Gemmatimonas phototrophica: one gene and its partner. The protein of the gene in region 1 interacts with the protein of each later gene in a pairwise test. Links are inferred from orthologs where the notes say so. Each region holds a gene or a part of one and is shown on either strand. Other genes may lie near its edges.

Evidence for each region.
Region 2: the proteins of GEMMAAP_RS11695 (region 1) and ileS interact in binary tests that used the Escherichia coli proteins (3 or more experiments, as listed by UniProt). The link is inferred for Gemmatimonas phototrophica from one-to-one orthologs.

Annotation. Positions count from the first base shown.
Region 1 is NZ_CP011454.1:2,743,389-2,751,447, reverse strand. Bases 3,754-6,537 are described here. They hold GEMMAAP_RS11695 (sugar ABC transporter substrate-binding protein), read right to left. Parts: upstream 5,768-6,537; coding sequence 4,739-5,767; downstream 3,754-4,738. Other genes in these bases: GEMMAAP_RS11690 (MATE family efflux transporter), read left to right, coding at 5,892-6,537; GEMMAAP_RS11700 (ABC transporter permease), read right to left, coding at 3,801-4,742; GEMMAAP_RS11705 (ATP-binding cassette domain-containing protein), read right to left, coding at 3,754-3,804. Outside these bases: GEMMAAP_RS11715 (outer membrane protein assembly factor BamB family protein), read left to right, coding at 1-1,785; GEMMAAP_RS11710 (peptidyl-alpha-hydroxyglycine alpha-amidating lyase family protein), read right to left, coding at 1,924-2,964; more of GEMMAAP_RS11705, read right to left, coding at 3,037-3,753; more of GEMMAAP_RS11690, read left to right, coding at 6,538-7,238; GEMMAAP_RS11685 (hypothetical protein), read left to right, coding at 7,292-7,702; GEMMAAP_RS11680 (YqhG/Tai3 family protein), read left to right, coding at 7,699-8,059. UniProt on the Escherichia coli protein: Part of the ABC transporter complex RbsABC involved in ribose import. Binds ribose. Also serves as the primary chemoreceptor for chemotaxis.
Region 2 is NZ_CP011454.1:1,864,290-1,873,377, forward strand. What follows is about bases 2,954-6,766. They hold ileS (isoleucine--tRNA ligase), read left to right. Parts: upstream 2,954-3,278; coding sequence 3,279-6,566; downstream 6,567-6,766. Other genes in these bases: GEMMAAP_RS07725 (purine-nucleoside phosphorylase), read left to right, coding at 2,954-3,243; GEMMAAP_RS07735 (TraR/DksA family transcriptional regulator), read left to right, coding at 6,566-6,766. In the rest of the region: GEMMAAP_RS07710 (protein O-mannosyl-transferase family), read left to right, coding at 1-978; GEMMAAP_RS07715 (YggS family pyridoxal phosphate-dependent enzyme), read left to right, coding at 990-1,697; GEMMAAP_RS07720 (DivIVA domain-containing protein), read left to right, coding at 1,715-2,332; more of GEMMAAP_RS07725, read left to right, coding at 2,425-2,953; more of GEMMAAP_RS07735, read left to right, coding at 6,767-7,003; lspA (signal peptidase II), read left to right, coding at 7,005-7,544; lspA (signal peptidase II), read left to right, coding at 7,558-8,142; GEMMAAP_RS07750 (RluA family pseudouridine synthase), read left to right, coding at 8,139-9,088. UniProt on the Escherichia coli protein: Catalyzes the attachment of isoleucine to tRNA(Ile). As IleRS can inadvertently accommodate and process structurally similar amino acids such as valine, to avoid such errors it has two additional distinct tRNA(Ile)-dependent editing activities.

The DNA of each region.
Region 1 (8,059 bases):
AAGGCGCCGCGGCAGTTTGCTGGACGCGGCTTGGCGTACTGGAATTCGGGCGGCAAGGAACGCGTGCTGGTGACCACGCCCGGTTACCACCTGGTATCGCTCGATGCCAAGACTGGTCGCCCCGATCCGCTGTTCGGCAAGGGGGGCGTCGTCGACCTCATGGAAGGACTCGGCTACCCCATGGTGAAGTTGGCCGTGGATGATTCGGGTCCGCTCATCATCTCCGACGCCGCGCCGTACCGTCAGGCTAAGCCCGGCGAAACGTGGGACGACGTCAAGAAGATTGGTGCCGATGGCACAGTGGGCATTCTGGGGCAGATTGCGGCGAGTTCGCCCCCCATGGTGGTGGGGAATGTGCTCATCGTGGGCAACTCGTCTATTCATGGCTACTACCCCATTCGTGCCTCCAATCCCATTGGCATCATTCGCGCCTTTGATATTCCTACGGGCCGTCTGCTATGGAAGTTCAACCTGGTACCGCAGCCGGGAGAGTTTGGTGCGGACACCTGGAAGAACGGATCGAAGCAGGGCACCAAGGGGGTAGGCAAGACCGATGCATGGGCGCCGTACGCCGCCGACGAAGCCGCGGGACTCGTGTACATCCCGGTGGGCATGCCGCTCATGGACGAATACGGTGGCCATCGCCCGGGTGACAATCTGTTCGGCAACAGCCTGGTTGCGCTCGATGTAAAGACCGGTCTCCGCAAGTGGCACTTCCAGATGGTGCACCACGATATCTGGGATTACGACACGCCCATGGCGCCAAACCTCATGGACGTCACCATTGACGGGAAGCCGCGCAAGATTGTTGCGCAGCCCACCAAGCAGGGGTGGCTCTACGTGTTTGATCGCATCACGGGGCAGCCCATCTGGCCGATGCCGGAAACGCCGGTGCTCAAGAGCGGCATTCCGGGTGAAGTCTCGGCGCCCACGCAACCCATTCCCACCAAGCCCGCGCCGTATTCGCAGCAGGGATTGGTGGAAGCCGATCTCATTGACTACACGCCGGCCATTCGTGATTCGGCGCTCGCGCTGGCCAAGAAGTGCCGCATGGGGCCATACTACATTCCGCCGGCTGCGCGTGACGGGAAGGATGCGACCGGGTTCACGTGCGCATGGTATGCACCGGGCGCGAGTGGTGGTGTGAACATTGATGGTGGTGCCACCATCGATCCGGAGACGGGCATGATCTATGTCGCGTCCATCACGGGGCTCAGCACCACAGCGTTGCAGAACGATCCGTGCTCGGAGTTTGCCTACAGCTCACCGGCCAACAACTGCGGGTTGATTGGTGCACTGCCGGCACCGCCGGGCTACAAGCCGCCCGAGAATGTCGGCTTTGCCGGACGCGCCAGCGGCTCCAACATTGGCGGCATCTCCATTGCGAAGCCCAAAGAGTTCGGTGGCATTACCGCCTACAATCTCATGACCGGCGACAAGGCCTGGTGGATGCCCAACGCGGGCTTCATCAAGCAGACGAGCCGCGATCCGCTCTTTGCAGGCGTTACGCTACCGCCGCTGGGCGGTCGCGGACAGGCACAAGCCATGACCACGAAAACGCTGGTGATTTATGGCACCGGCCGCAGCGGCGGATTGCCCGGTGAGCCGCCCAAGCTGTTCGCGCTCGACAAGAAGACCGGAAAGCAGATTGGCGCGCTGCAGATTCCCGCCAAGACCACGGCGATGCCCATGACGTTCCTGCACAAGGGGCAGCAGTACATCGTGTTCGCCACCGGCGCGGAAGAAAACACGAGCCTCGTGGCGCTGAAGTTGCCGCGGAAGTAGCTGCAAGGAACGCGCGGGCAATAAGCACCAGTAAACTGATCAGTTCCGGGTTCTGAGTTGGAGTTTGGAGTAATGGGTCTCTCACCCAATTCCCACAACGCTAACTCAAAACCCGGAACTGATCGTTTCAATTCGGAGCTATTGCTTTTTCTCGTACCGCTTCAGTGCCTTCTGCCCAACTTCGGCCCCGTAAATGTTCCCAGCCGCATCCACCGCCACGCCCTCAGCGCTGCTTGTGCTGGGCGGCTTGATGTCGGGGTCGGGAATGAAGGCCGTCACCTCACCAGTGCGCGCACTGCCAATGCGAATGCCGCGCGTCCAGGCACCATGTGGCGGGTTTACTGAGCCCGATTCACTGTCGGCAACGTAGAGCACATCGTTCTTGTCAATCCACATGCCACTGGGACGGCTGAACTGATACCAGGTGTCGAGGATCTTGAAATCCTTATCAACAATCAGGATGCGGTCGTTGCCACGGTCCCCAATGAAGAGCCGCCCTTTGGAGTCGATGGCCAGCGTGTGCGGTTGATCGAGCTGTCCCTCGCCTTTGCCAAAGCTGCCCCAGCTCTTGCGAAGTTTGCCGTTCTTATCGAACGCCAGCACCCGCGCGTTGGCGCCGGCTCGCGACGAGTGACCTTCCGCCACGTAGATGTCACCATTGCTGGCGGTGATCACCGCGTTGGGTTGCCAGAAGAACGACGTGTCTCGTCCGCCACCGGGAGCACCGAGTGACATCAGCAGCGCACCCGTGGGGCTGAACTTGTGGATCTGGTGCCCCTTGCCGGCCGGCACCTGCGCGGCGCCCAGCGTGCATGCACAATCGACAACCCACACGTTGCCGTCCTTGTCCACGTGAATGCCGTGCGGCGACAGAATCATGCCGCTGCCAAAGGACGCGGTCAGTTTGCCATTCTGGTCGAACTTGAGAACCGAAGGGAGCGTGGAGTTGGCGCAGTTGTTCACCCCGCACCGTTCGGCTACCCAGATGCTTTTGCCATCCTTGTCAATCGCCACCGCACTGGTGGAGCCCCAGGTGCGCCCCTCCGGCAGCTTGGCCCACCCCTCAACGGTGCGGTAGGGGTTGGGTCGGTCGTTGACCGCAGGCATGGTGGGCGATGACTGCGCCACCAGAAGTGAAGGGGCTGTCGTGAACGCGGCGAAAAGAAGCAGTCGGCGCATGGCGGGCATTGGGCGGGAGTGAACGGGAGGGAACAGCTCCCTGAACATGTGAGCCCGCCGCGCTGCTGGCAATCAGGCCGTGCCGCCCGTCATGATGGCCACGGCTTCGGCCATGGAAATGTCCTTCGTGTCAACCAGTGCCGCGCGCCGCCCCAGTCGCTGAATGTGGATCCGGTCGGCCAGCTGAAACACATGCGGCATGTTGTGACTGATGAGCACCACCGACAGCCCACGGTCACGCACCCGCTGAATGAGATCCAGTACCATGCCACTCTCGCGCACACCCAGGGCTGCCGTAGGCTCGTCGAGAATGACCACATGTCGCGCAAAGGCCGCACTCCGGGCCACGGCAATACCCTGACGTTGCCCGCCGGAGAGCGTCTCCACCGTCTGGGTGATGGAACGCACATTGACCCCCAACGCCTGCAGCGCGTCGGCCGCCTCACGTTGCATGCGGGGGCGGTCCAGCCAACGAAAGACTGACCCCAACGCCCCGCCGCGTCGCAGCTCACGGCCGAGGAACAGGTTTTCGGCAATGCTCATGGCTGGCGCCAGGGCGAGATCCTGATATACCGTTTCAATACCGGCGCGCCGCGCGTCGGACGGCGACGCAAACACGACCGGCGTACCATCCAGTCGTATCTCGCCCGCGTCGGGGCGCATGGCGCCGGAGAGCGCCTTGATGAGCGAGGATTTGCCCGCCCCGTTGTCACCAATGACAGCGAGAATTTCTCCCGCTCGCACATCAAAGTCGGCCTGATCCAGCGCCACCACCTGTCCATACTGCTTGGTCAGGCCGCGGGCTTGCAATACGGTGGCTGCATCGCGGGGGACGCTCATGAAGCCCTTCGCGACCATTGGTCGGTGGCCACCGCCAGGATAACCAGCACGCCAGTGACCAGAATCTGGTACACCGACGGCACGCCCATGAGCGTGAGACCGTTACGAAACACGCCAACAATCAGCGCGCCAATAAGTGAGCCAAGGATCACGCCGCGTCCGCCGAACAGACTGGTACCACCCAGCACCACTGCGGTAACGGTATCGAGGTTTTCCGTTTGACCCGCCTGCGGGTCTCCCACGCCGGTGCGTGCCACCGCGAGCAGCGACGCGACGCCATACAGCAAACCCGCCATGGCATACACCGAGAGCAGGACGCGTTCGGTATTGATGCCCGACAGCCGCGCCGCCTCGCGATTGTTGCCAACAGCGTAGATGTGTCGCCCTCCGGCGGTTTCACGCAGCAGCCACCACGCGGCGCCATACAGCAGCACCATGGCAAGCGAACCAAACGCAATGCGCGTACCGCCCACCTGCACGGTGTTGCCCAGTGCCGTCAGTAGCGGTGGGACCTCGGTAACACTTTGCGATCGCGACAGGATTTGGGTAAGCGCGAAGGCAATGTTCATGGTGCCGAGCGTCACGATGAACGGCGGAAGCTTGATGCGCGTGACGAGGAGGCCGTTGACGATGCCCGCCAATGTGGTGGCACCCAAACCCAGGACAATGGCTGACACGGGGGACACGCCGTGGCGAGTGGCCATGGTTGTCATGAGCACGCTGCCCAGTGCCATGAGCATGCCGCACGACAGATCGATGCCCGCCGTGAGAATGATGAGGGTTTGGCCAATGGCCAACACACCCACCACCATGACTTGCTGCGCAATGAGCGAGAAATTGTCAGGAGTGAGGAAGCGTGCGGACTGCGAGGCGAAAAACGCACACGCCACGAGCAGAGCAATGAGCGGTCCGAATGTGGCGAGATGCCGAGCCTTCACTTCGTGCCCCAACAGCGCGAGGCCGCCTCGCCGGCGCTCAGACTCTTCACACCAGCCACCGGCTCTCCGGCCACCAGTGCGACGCCGGTGTCTACAAAGCCGGAGGGCTTCCTGCCGCTCTTGAAGAACTCCATCGCGGCCTGAACGCCCAGTTCTGCCATCCGCAACGGATACTGCTGGGCCGTAGCGGCAAAGTGCCCCTCGGCCACATCGGCCACCCCGCGGCAGCCACCGTCCACGGTGACCAGCAAGACATCCTTGTCACGCCCGGCTTTGCGCAACGCGTTGTAGGCCCCGGCAGCGCTCGGCTCGTTGATGGCGTAGACCACATTCACCGTGGGGTCACTCTGCAGGCAGTTCTCCATGACCGTTTGGGCCTTGGCCTGGTCGCCTATGCTGTTGCCCATGCACACCACTTCGGATGGCGACGCGTTTTCATTGCTGGTGCGCTCGTTGGTGGCGAGACCCATACCCTTGAGGAACCCGTTATGGCGTTGCGCGCCAGTGGGATGGCCAGGAATGAGATCGATGGTGACCACCTTGGGCACTTTCTCGCCGAGGCGGGCCTTGGCGTAGGCACCAATCAGTTCACCGGCGCGATAATTGTCCGTGCCGAAGAACCCGTCGGTGGCCTCCATGGGGTCGGTGGGGCTATCGAGCGCAATCACCAGCACCCCGCCTTCCCGTACACGGGTAATGGTGGGCACGATCGCTTTGGCATCGCTGGGCGAAATGAGAATCACCTTCGCACCGGCGGCAATCTGGTTTTCAATGGCCGCCACCTGACCAGCATTGTCCCCGTCTGAACGGCCACCGCCGGTGAGCAGCGTGACGCCGTTGGCCGCAGCGGCCTGTTCTGCCCCTTCTTGCATTTTCACAAAGAACGGGTTGGTCTCCGTTTTCGTGACAATACCAATGATGGGTGCCTCGTCGGCGCGCTTGGAGCAGGCCGCCAGAGGAACGGTAAAGAGGAGGGCGAGAGCCAGAGTGGTCTTGAGCGTTGGCACAGGCTGGGTGGTGATCATAGCCCAGTAATCAGCAGGGCGACGAGGCGGGTGGCAACCCGCCTCTGGGACCCGCCGGAGATCGCCTGGTCACCTGCGCGCAAGCGGACGTTGCGTTCGGCGTGGCGCCGCCACAGGCTTGGGGATGCGCGACCTGACCACGGGCTCCATACCCCGACACCTGATCCGACTGGCTCTCCCGATGGCTTTCGGGATGATTTTCCAGACGATGTATTACCTGGTGGATCTCTGGTTTGTGACCAGACTCGGCGACGCGGCCGTCGCCGGGGTGAGCTCGGCCGGCAACGTGCAATTCATCGTCATGGCGCTGACACAGGTGCTTGGCGTGGGTACCATGCCGCTCATTGCCAACGCCGTGGGGCGACAGGATCGCGACGACGCCAATCTGGTGTTCAACCAGAGCGTGGTCTGGGCGTTCGTCTGCGCGTTCATCACGCTGCTGGGCGGGTTTGCGCTGGCCGGTCCATATATGCGCGCCGTCGGCGCTGATCCCGCGACGCAGGCGGCCGGGCTCTCTTATCTGAAGTGGTACCTGCCGGGGCTTGGGTTGCAGTTTGCCCTCGTGTCCATGGGATCGGCGTTGCGTGGTACCGGCATCGTGAAGCCCACCATGCTGGTGCAGATCGTCACCGTGGTCCTCAACATTGTGCTGGCTCCGGTGCTCATTGCGGGCTGGGGCACCGGACGACCGCTCGGGGCGGCAGGCGCCGGGCTGGCGAGCTCCATTGCCATCGGGATTGCGGTGGTGCTGATGTTCATCTACTTCCTCCGACTTGAGCACTACGTAGGCTTCAAGCGCGAACTGCTTACGGCGCGGTGGGATGTGCTGGCGCGCATGCTGCGCATTGGCGTGCCGCCCGGCGCCGAGTTTGCGCTCATGTTTCTGTTCACCGCCGTCATCTACTTCGTCATTCGTGATTTCGGGGCGGCGGCACAGGCGGGGTACGGGATTGGATCGCGCGTCATGCAGAGCATCTTCCTGCCCGCCATGGCCATTGCGTTCAGTGCCGCCCCGTTGGCCGGGCAGAATATGGGGGCGGGGCAACTCCAGCGGGTGCGTGACACATTTCGGTGGGCAGCCATCATGGGCAGCGCACTCATGGCGCTGCTGACGCTCATGTGTCAGTGGCGTCCGGAGCTGTTTGTGCAAGGCTTTACCGACGAAGCGTCGGTGTTGCTGGTGTCTACCGACTTTCTGCGCACCATCTCGTGGAACTTCGTGGCGTCGGGGTTGATCTTCACGTGTAGTGGCATGTTCCAGGCGCTGGGGAACACGGTGCCGTCGCTCATCAGCAGCGCCTCGCGGCTCGTCACTTTTGCCGCGCCTGCGCTCATGCTCGCTCAACGTCCAGGTTTCCGACTGCGTCATGTGTGGGTGTTATCGGTCGTCACAATGACCCTGCAGGCAGGATTCACCCTGTGGCTCCTTCGTGGTGAACTTCGGCGACGCACCACGGTTGCTGCCGGGTGACTTCGGCCGCAGCTTCAGGACACTCCCCCCTGACGTTTACTTCCCATCAGGTCATGTATCGCAGCTTTTTCGCCGTCTTTACCGGCTTCATCCTCATTGCGCTCATGAGCATTGGGACCGATGTGGCGCTTCAGAAGGCGCTACCCTCGCTGTTCAACGCGGACGGCAGCACCTCCAGCGTCACCATCCTGGTGCTCACCGTCGCGTACGTGGGACTGTATGCTACGCTGGGATCGTATCTGGCGGCGCGGATGGCGCCGGCCCACCCCATGCGCCACGCGATGGCTTTGGGCGGGTTGGGGCTCGCCTTCAACATTGCCGGCACGGTCGCGACCTGGACGACGTACCCGGCGTGGTATCATGTGGTGTCGCTGCTGCTGGTCATGGTCTGGGCCTGGCTGGGCGGCCGTGCGCGAGAGGCGGAGACCGCCACGCCATCCTCCTCCCGACCACTCACGGTATGATGCGTCGTCCGCGTAGTGTCCGCGTTGCCGTCACAGCAATAGCGGCGAGCACCGCCTTGCTACTGGCAGCCTGTGCCAAAGCGGAGGATTCCACGCCCGCCGATGTGGCCATGCAGTTCTACGTCACGCTTGAAATCAGCGGGGTCCGCGACCTGCCGGAACCGCGCGCCCTCATGGCGATTGAGCCGTATCTGGTGCCGGCGCTGGCGACCCAACTGAGCGCCGCCTACGCTCGGCGCGACTCGGCCACAAAGACGGCGCCCACTGAGAAGCCGCCGTTGGCCGACGGCAACCCGTTCAGCAGTCTGTTTGAAGGGCACTCTACGTATAGTGCGAAATCCACGACCATGCGTGGTG
Region 2 (9,088 bases), 880 kb from region 1 along the record:
GCTCATCCGGTGCGCACGGCGCTCACGGTGCTTTGGGCGTGGCTGGCGGTACTTGGACTGCGTCGCCTGTGGCGGCATGACCCCCGGGTGGGGCGTGCCATGCTCCTGCTCGTGTTAAGCGCCTCGTTAGGTGTGGCACTGTGGCTCAACATGCGGGCCGGTCCCACCTTTGGCGTGGGACTGCTCCCCAAGGGCACGCCGCATGAGGCGCGGGAGCGCGACTATTTTTTTGTCCTTGCCTTCTGGGGCTGGGGACTGCTCGCGGGAGCGGGGCTGTCCGCCATAGCCAGTGCGCTGGGGCGCCGTCTCCCGGCACCGGTTGCCATGCTCCCACTGGCGCTGGTGGTCGTACCGCTGCTGGCCAATCGTGCCGTGGCCGATCGCTCCAGAGAGCCTGTTGCCTCGCTCCCCCGCACCTACGCCCGGCTCCTGCTTGATGCCGTGCCTCGTCGCGGGGTGCTCTTTGCTGGCGGGGACAACGACAGTTTTCCGCTCTGGTATTTGCAACAGGTGGAAGATTACCGCCCCGACGTCACCGTGATCACGGTCCCGCTGCTCGGAGCACAGTGGTATCGCGAGAGGTTGGCCGCCCAGCAGCTCCTCGAGGTCGCAGCCGTTGCGCGGTGGCCTGGGCAGGGCGCGGTCCTGCGTTCACTCGTGATACACGCGGAGGGTGCCCGACGCGCCGTTCGCGTGAGCACCCTGCTGGAACGGTCGGATCGGCTGCAGCTGGACCCTGGGGGTGGGTGGGCGCTGCAGGGGCTGGTGTATGCGCCCGACCGTCAGCTTGGGGCGGGGCAGACGGGGCTCGATCTGCCAGCCCTGCGGCGGCAGCGCAGCATGGTGCCCATGGGGGCGCTGGCGCCACTTCCCCCCGGTGCCGATCCGGCCGCGCAAACGGCGCAGGAACTGCTGCAGTGCACACAGGTGTTGGGCCCCGCCGACTCGTTACTTGTGTCGGGGTGTGGCGGTGTCTAACCTTATGTGCTATGCCAATTTCCGACCATGTCACGGCCGTGTTGCGGGGGGCCGTTCAGGATGCGGTGGCGGAGGTGCGTACGCGCATCGCCGACGCCCGCGCCCGTGGCGGACATGGACAGGAAGTGACGCTGGTCGCGGTGACCAAAACGCACGGGCCAGAAGCGGTTGAAGCGGCCTATGCCGCGGGTGTCACCGATGTGGGTGAGAACCGCGTGCAGGAAGCGGAGGCCAAGATGGCGCAGGTCACGGTCCCGGTACGTTGGCACCTCATTGGACATCTGCAGCGCAACAAAGCCAGGAACGCTCTGCAATTTTCACTGATCCATGGCATGGACAGTGAGCGGTTGGCGGTCGCGCTCCATGACGAGGCCACCAGGGCTGGGCAGTCGCTGGACGTGTTGGTACAGGTCAACGTGAGTGGCGAGACAAGCAAAAGCGGTGTGGCGCCGGTTGACGTTCCGGCGTTCGCGGAACGGCTGCACCGTCTGCCGGCGCTGCGAGTGCGCGGGGTCATGACCATGGCGCCCTTCGATGCCGACGAGCGGGTGTTGCGCGAGGTGTTCGCCGGCGCTCGCGCCGTTCGCACGGCGCTGCAATCGGCTGGTCATGCGGCGGAGTGGCTGAGTATGGGGATGTCCGGCGATTACGAAATCGCCGTGGAGGAAGGGGCCACGCATGTGCGCCTCGGTACTGTGCTTTTCGGCAGTCGGACCTGACGCACCCGGGATAGCGAATGACCGACGAAAGTCACCAGGGGTTTCATCTCACCGCGCTTGATGCGCGTCGCTACGACTTTGGCAACGCGCTGCGGGGCTATGATCGCGCGCGCGTTGACCAGTTTCGTGAACAGGTCGCCGAAGAACTCGAGCGGTTGGCGCGCGCCAACCAAGAGCTCGACCAGAAGGCGCGCAATTTTCACGAGCAGCTCAAGTCGTTCCGGGAGCGCGACAAGGCGTTGAACGAGGCCCTCGTGAGTGCGCAGCAGCTGCGCGGAGACATCCGCGAGCAGGCCGAGCGCGAGGCGCAGCTCATTGTGCGCGAGGCCCAACAGGAAGCAGACCGTCAATTGCAGTCGGTGCGCGACGAAGTCGCTCGTGCGCAGCAGGAACTGCAGGCCCTCTGGCGTACGCGGCGGTCGTACCTGGCCCAACTGCGCAACCAGCTGGAACGTCAGCTCGCTGAGCTCAGCTCCGCGGAGCAGGAGCCGGTCCCCGATTTCACCACACCGCGAACCGGTTCAGCGGTTGAGCCGGATCCGTCGGTGGTGAGCCAGATCCGTCAGCTGCCGCAACGGAACATGGCGCCAACGCCTTCCTGGCTCGATGCCATCGTGGAGGATGAACAGCGATGAGTGGTGCCGGGAAGGCTCCGCCGGCTTCGCGGCCGCAGCTGCAATACACGCAGGAACACAACGCCGTCGGACTCTCGCATCCTGCCCTCGGGCTGCACGCGCGGGAGCGCATCGCGGCGTGTGCGCAGGCGGTGCGCGCGCGCTTTGCCAAGCCGGTGGAGGCCGCGATCATTCTGGGCACTGGCCTCGGGGGATTGGCCGAGGAAATCCAGGTGGAGCAGGTCATCGACTACAGTGACCTCCCCAACTTTCCGCTCTCCACGGTCGAGTCCCACAAAGGCCGCTTGCTCTGTGGCACGCTGGGCGGGAAAACGATTATCGCCATGCAGGGCCGTTTTCACGCGTACGAGGGCTATTCGCTCCAGCAGGTCACCTTCCCGGTGCGCGTGCTTCGTGCGCTGGGGGCACAGACGCTGATTGTGAGCAACGCGTGCGGTGGGATGCATCCGTTGTGGGCGCCCGGTGATCTCATGCTCATCGCCGATCACATCAATCTGCTGGGCGACAATCCGCTCATCGGTCCGAATGACGAAACACTCGGACCGCGGTTTCCCGATATGTCGGAACCCTACGATGCCGGCCTGCGCACGCTGGCCCGCGCCGTGGCGCTGGAGCATGGGGTCGCGTTGCGCGAAGGCGTCTACGTGGCGGTGCAGGGGCCCAACCTCGAAACGCGCGCCGAGTACCGATTCCTGCGCGGTATCGGGGCCGATGTCGTGGGCATGAGCACGGTGCCGGAAGTCATTGTCGCGGTCCATGGCGGCATGCGGGTACTGGGTCTGTCGATCATCACCGATCAGTGCCTCCCCGATTCGCTCAAGCCAGCCCATCTCCCCGACATCATTGCGGTGGCGAAGGGGGCGGAGCCCAAGCTGTCGGCCGTGGTCAAGGGCGTGCTCGCCCAGCTGTAGCACTTTCTGTTCGTCGCTTTCCTCTTCTGGTGACTATGACGCAGGACGCCGTGCTGTACCCGTTGCTCCCCGAAACCAACGCTGACGCGCTTGAGCGCGGCATTCTCGCGCAGTGGGATACCGAGAAGCTGTTCGAACAATCGCAGGCAGCGCGTGCGAACGCGACGCCGTTCGTATTTTTCGAGGGCCCGCCAACAGCCAACGGACGTCCGGGCATTCACCACGTGTTTGCCCGCACCATCAAGGACCTGTTCTGCCGCCACCGCGCCATGCAGGGGTACTACGTGCCCCGCAAGGCCGGCTGGGATACGCACGGGTTGCCGGTGGAAATCGAGGTCGAAAAGGAGCTCCAGCGCGAAGAGGCGGAGCGGCAGGGCGTTGATCCCAGCGAGATCGCAAAGCTTGGCGGCAAGCAGCTCATCGAGCAGGTGGGCGTGGCGGAGTTCAACCGCCGGTGCCGCGAAAGCGTGTGGAAGTACCGCGGCGAATGGGAGAAGCTGTCGCACCGCACCGCCTATTGGCTCGACTACGACAATCCGTACGTCACGTACTCGCACGATTTCGTGGAGAGTGTGTGGTGGGCGCTACGCACGATGCACGAAAAGAGTTTGCTCGTGCGTGGCCACAAGATTCTGCCGTATTGCGCGCGCTGCGGCACGGCGCTGTCCAGTCACGAGGTGGCGCAGGGCTACGATGACGTCGAAGATCCCAGCGTCTACGTGGCGCTGGATCTGCTCGACGCCAACGGCAATCCGCCCGCCATGCGGCGACGCATCCTGGTGTGGACCACCACCCCCTGGACGCTGGTGTCCAACACCGCGCTGGCGGTGCACCCCGATCTCACCTACGCCGAGCTGCGCAAGAAGTCCGGGGCGGAATTCACCATCATCCTCGCGGAAGCGCGTGTGCCCGGTGTGCTGGGCGGCGACTGGGCCGATCGGTGGGATGTGGTTGGCACCATGAAGGGCACCGACCTGGTCGGGCGTCGTTATCGTCGGCCACTCGACTGGGTCGAGTATCCGGCGGAAGGACAGCACGAAATCATCGTGCCCGAGGAGTTCGTGTCGGCCGAAGATGGCTCCGGCGTGGTGCACATGGCCCCCGCGTTCGGCGCCGACGACTATGCCGCCGGGCAGCGCCACGGGTTGGCGTTCGTGCAGCCGGTCAATGCGCGCGGCGAGTTCGTGGAAGGCACGCCCGAAGTGGCTGGATTGTTCGTGAAGAAGGCCGATGCCCGCATTCTGGAAGTGCTCAAGGAACGGGATGTCCTGTGGAAGGCCAGCCAATTTGTGCACTCATATCCGCACTGCTGGCGCTGCGGCACGCCGCTGCTGTACTACGCGCGCGGCTCGTGGTTTGTGCGCACGACGGCGCTGCGCGACGCGCTGCTCAGCCGCAACGCCAAGGTGAACTGGAATCCCACCGAGGTGGGCACTGGTCGCTTTGGCGAGTGGCTGTCCAACAACGTGGACTGGGCCATCTCGCGCGATCGCTACTGGGGCACGCCGTTGCCGGTGTGGGTCAACGATGAAGATCCGACCGACATCGACGTGATTGGCAGCTATGCCGACCTCGCCGAGCGCATTGGCCGTCCGCTGCCAGAGGATTTCGATCCGCACAAGCCGCACATCGACCAGTACACCTGGCCGGCCAAAAGCGGTACGGGTACCATGCGCCGCGTCCCTGAAGTCATTGATACCTGGTTCGACTCAGGGTCCATGCCCTTCGCGCAGTGGCACTACCCGTTCGAGAACAAGGACATCGTGGCCGCGCAGTTCCCCGCCGACTTCATCTGCGAAGGCGTGGACCAGACGCGCGGGTGGTTCTATTCGCTGCTCGCCATTGCCACCACCCTGGGCGATGCGCTGCCAAACAATGGGCACGACCAGGCCGCACCGTATCGCAACGTGGTGGTGAATGACCTCGTGCTCGACGCGCAGGGACAGAAGATGTCCAAGTCGAAGGGCAACGTGGTCAACCCGTGGGATGTCATGGAGCGCCACGGTGCCGACGCGGTACGGTTGTTCCTCGTGGCCTCGAGCCAGGTGTGGGTGCCGCGGCGCTTCGACGAGAACGCCATTCGCGAAACGGCGGGGCGCTTCCTGCTCACGTTCCGCAACGTCTACAACGGCATCTTCGCGCAGTACGCCAACTTCGGATGGCAGCCCAGCGCGAACGATCCGGTCGTGGCGGAGCGTCCGGCGCTCGATCGCTGGATTCTGTCGCGGCTCACGCGGGTGGAGCGCGAAGTCAACGCACACCTCGACAACTACGACGCCACGCTGGCGGCGCGTCGGGTCATGCAGTTCATGGACGACGATGTGTCCAAGTGGTACGTACGGCAAAGCCGCGCGCGCTTCTACGATGTGGAAAATGCCGACAACCGCGCGGCCTTTGCGACGTTGCATGAAGTACTCACCGTCACGTGCCGGCTGCTGGCGCCGTTTGCCCCGTTCATGACCGACGCGGTGCACCGGGCGCTGACCGGAACTTCGGTGCACCTCGCGCCGTACACGCGTGAGCACCCCACGCCGGTAGACGAAACGCTCGAGACAGCCATGGATGATCTCCGGACGCTGGCCGGGCTGGCGCACGCCGCGCGCGATGTGGCCGACGTGAAGGTGCGTCAGCCACTGCCGTCGCTGCAGTGCGTGGTGCCGGGCAATGTGGAGGCGGTGTCGGCGCTGGGCGGGCTGCTGGCGTCGGAGTTGAACGTGAAACGGGTGGAGTTTGTCACCTCGACCGACGCCCTGGTGTCGCTGGAGGCCAAGGCCAACTTTCGCACGCTGGGCAAGAAGTTCGGGAAGGAAACGCCGCTGGTGGCCGAAGCGGTCACGGCGTTGGCGGCCGATCAGCTGCGTCCGCTGGCGGCCGGGCAGTCCATTACCATCGAGGTTGCCGGGGCTGAGCGCTTGATTGCCCCGGAGGACGTCGCCATCATCCGGCGCGCGTCCGGCGCAGCGGTCGTTCAGGAGAACGGCGGGTACGGGGTCGCCCTCGACCCCACCATTACCCCCGAACTCCGCGAAGAAGGGTTGGCCCGGGAAGTCATCAGCCGGGTGCAGCGCCTTCGCAAGGAAGCGCAGTTGGCGGTCAGCGATCGCATTGTGTTGGCGGTGTCGGGAGATGTTGAGGTGGAAGGCGCCGTGGCTGCTCACCGCAGCCGTATCGCTGAAGAGGTGCTCGCCGCGCGATTGCTGCTCGGCGATGAGGTGGGTTCGCCGCTCTCCGGCACTGGAGACGGCGCCATGTGGACCGCTACGCACGCTGGCGACGTCGATGGACGTTCGATCCGGCTTGCGCTCACCAAGGAAGGGTCGTGATGGCCGAATCGAAGTCTGCGTCGACGAAGGACGCCACCAAGAAGCCCAAACCCATGCCCAAGAAGCAGCTCCAGCACTTCGAGAAGCGGCTGCTCGAAGAGCGGAAGCGCGTGCTCAAGGAGCTCGGCCACCACAGCGATACGCTGGGCCCCAACGGCGAGGCCAGCGAAGGGGACAACAGCGCCTACTCGTTCCACATGGCCGACCAGGGGACTGACGCCATGGAGCGCGAGAAGGCCTTCCTGTTTGCCTCCAAGGAAGGGCGCTTTCTGTTCCACATCGACCAGGCCCTCCGTCGGTTGTACAAGGCGCCGGAAATGTTCGGCAAGTGCCATCAGTGTGGCGAGGAAATCGCATTCGAGCGTCTCGATGCGCTGCCCAACGCCCGGTATTGCATCGCGTGCAAGCAGCGCGAGGAAGACTCGAAGAAGGGATGACGTGAAGGCGATCGTCGCGTTCCCCGTCTTCCTTGTCGTCGTCATTCTCGATCAGATCACCAAGTTGGTGGCCGAGAACACGATGGTCACCGCGGGTACCCCGAAGTCGGTCTTCGGGGAGTGGTTTCGCTTTGCCCTCGTGTACAACCCCGGGGCAGCCTTCGGGCTGAACCTGGGGCCGTACTCGCGGTGGATTTTCATGGGGCTCACCTGTGGCGCGCTGGTGATCCTGGGCAAGTTGTATCAGCAGACGGAAGACGGTGACTTTCGTCGCGTCCTGGCCATTTCGCTGGTGGCGGCCGGCGCAGTCGGAAACGTCATTGACCGCATCCGATCGGAATTCGGTGTCGTGGACTTTATCGATATCGGTTTCGGGACCCATCGCTGGCCTACATTCAATGTGGCCGATATTGCGGTGAGTAGCGGTGCCATCCTGCTCGCCCTCGTCCTCTGGCATGAGGAGCGCCGCGAGATCGCGGCGTTGGAAGCGGCGGCACGCGAAAACGCCGCCTCGTCTGACTCGCGCGACCTCGTTCCCTGATCACTGTGCCGTCATGAAGCCGAACACCCGGGCGCCCATTGCGCGCGCCGCTACCGCCAGCGCCGTCATCAACGATGTGCCTACGGCGCCCATGACCCTGCGGTTCTGGGTGTTGGTGGTCGTGACCGTCGGGCTCGACTTCTTCACCAAGGCGCTGGCCGTGGAGCACCTCGTGCCTCGGCACATGCCCCATCGCATTCTTGGTGATGTGGTGCGCTTTACCTTGGCCTACAACCCGGGGGCGGCCTTTGGCATGCACCTCGGACCTGGCTCCCGGTGGATCTTTGCCGCGCTGAGCATCGTGATTGTCGTCGTCCTCATGCGAGCCACGGCCGACCTCACCCGCATCTCGAAGGTGGCGGCGTTTGGGGTACCGGTGATCGTGGGCGGGGCCATTGGTAACCTGCTCGACCGCATTCGGCTCCGCGAAGGCGTCGTGGATTTCATCGATATCGGCATTGGGTCCGTGCGCTTCTGGACGTTCAACGTGGCCGATACGGCCGTGACCATTGGGGCGGCCTGTCTGGTCATTGCGCTCTGGCATGAAGACAAGGCGCAGCAGGATGTGCTCAAAGCACGGGAAGAGGCCACCTCGTGAGTGCTGGCCTGACGTTCTCGTTCACCGTGGCGGATAACGCCGGTGAGCGGTTGGATCTGCTGGTGGCCCGGCACGGTGACCTGTCGCGCACGCAGGCGGCCACCCTCATTGCCAACGGCACGGTCCTGGTGAATGGGGAGCGGCAGAAGGCCAGCTACCGCGCCGAACCGGAAGATGCGGTCGTGGTCACCGTCCCCCCGCCGCCCGGGCGTGATGTGGTGCCGGAGCAAATTCCGCTCGACATCGTGTACGAGGATGAACACCTCCTCGTGGTCAACAAGGCCGCCGGCATGGTGGTGCATCCGGCTCCGGGCAACTGGTCGGGTACGCTCGTGAACGCCCTGATGGGGCGCGGCGAACCGCTGGCCGAAGGGGGCGGGGAAGACCGGGCCGGGCTGGTGCACCGCCTCGACAAAGACACCTCCGGTCTGCTGGTGGTCGCCAAAACCGACGAGTCGCACCGTATTCTGAGCGGCGCGCTGGCGGCCCGGCAGGTTACCCGGCGCTATGTGGCCGTCTGCTGGGGACACCTGAATGCCGACTCGCTGACGGTGGATAAGCCGATCGCCCGTGATCCGCGAGACCGGACGCGTATGGCAATCGTCCAGACAGGGAAGGCAGCACGTACGGACTTCACACGGCTGGCCCGCTTCGACAGCGTGGACCTGCTGCGCGCGCACCTGCACACCGGGCGTACGCACCAGATCCGCATCCACCTGTCGAGTGTGGGACACCCGGTCATTGGTGATGACACCTATGGCGGGGGCGGGGGGCGCAAACTGGCCGGACTCCCTCCGCGTCGTCATTTCCTGCATGCCGCCTGGCTTCGCTTCAAGCACCCGGTGTCCGGGGCCATTGTCGATCTGCGGTCACCTCTGCCTACGGACTTACGGCAGTCGCTCGCCGCACTCAGTGACATGCCGGAACTCGCCACGCATCAGGACCC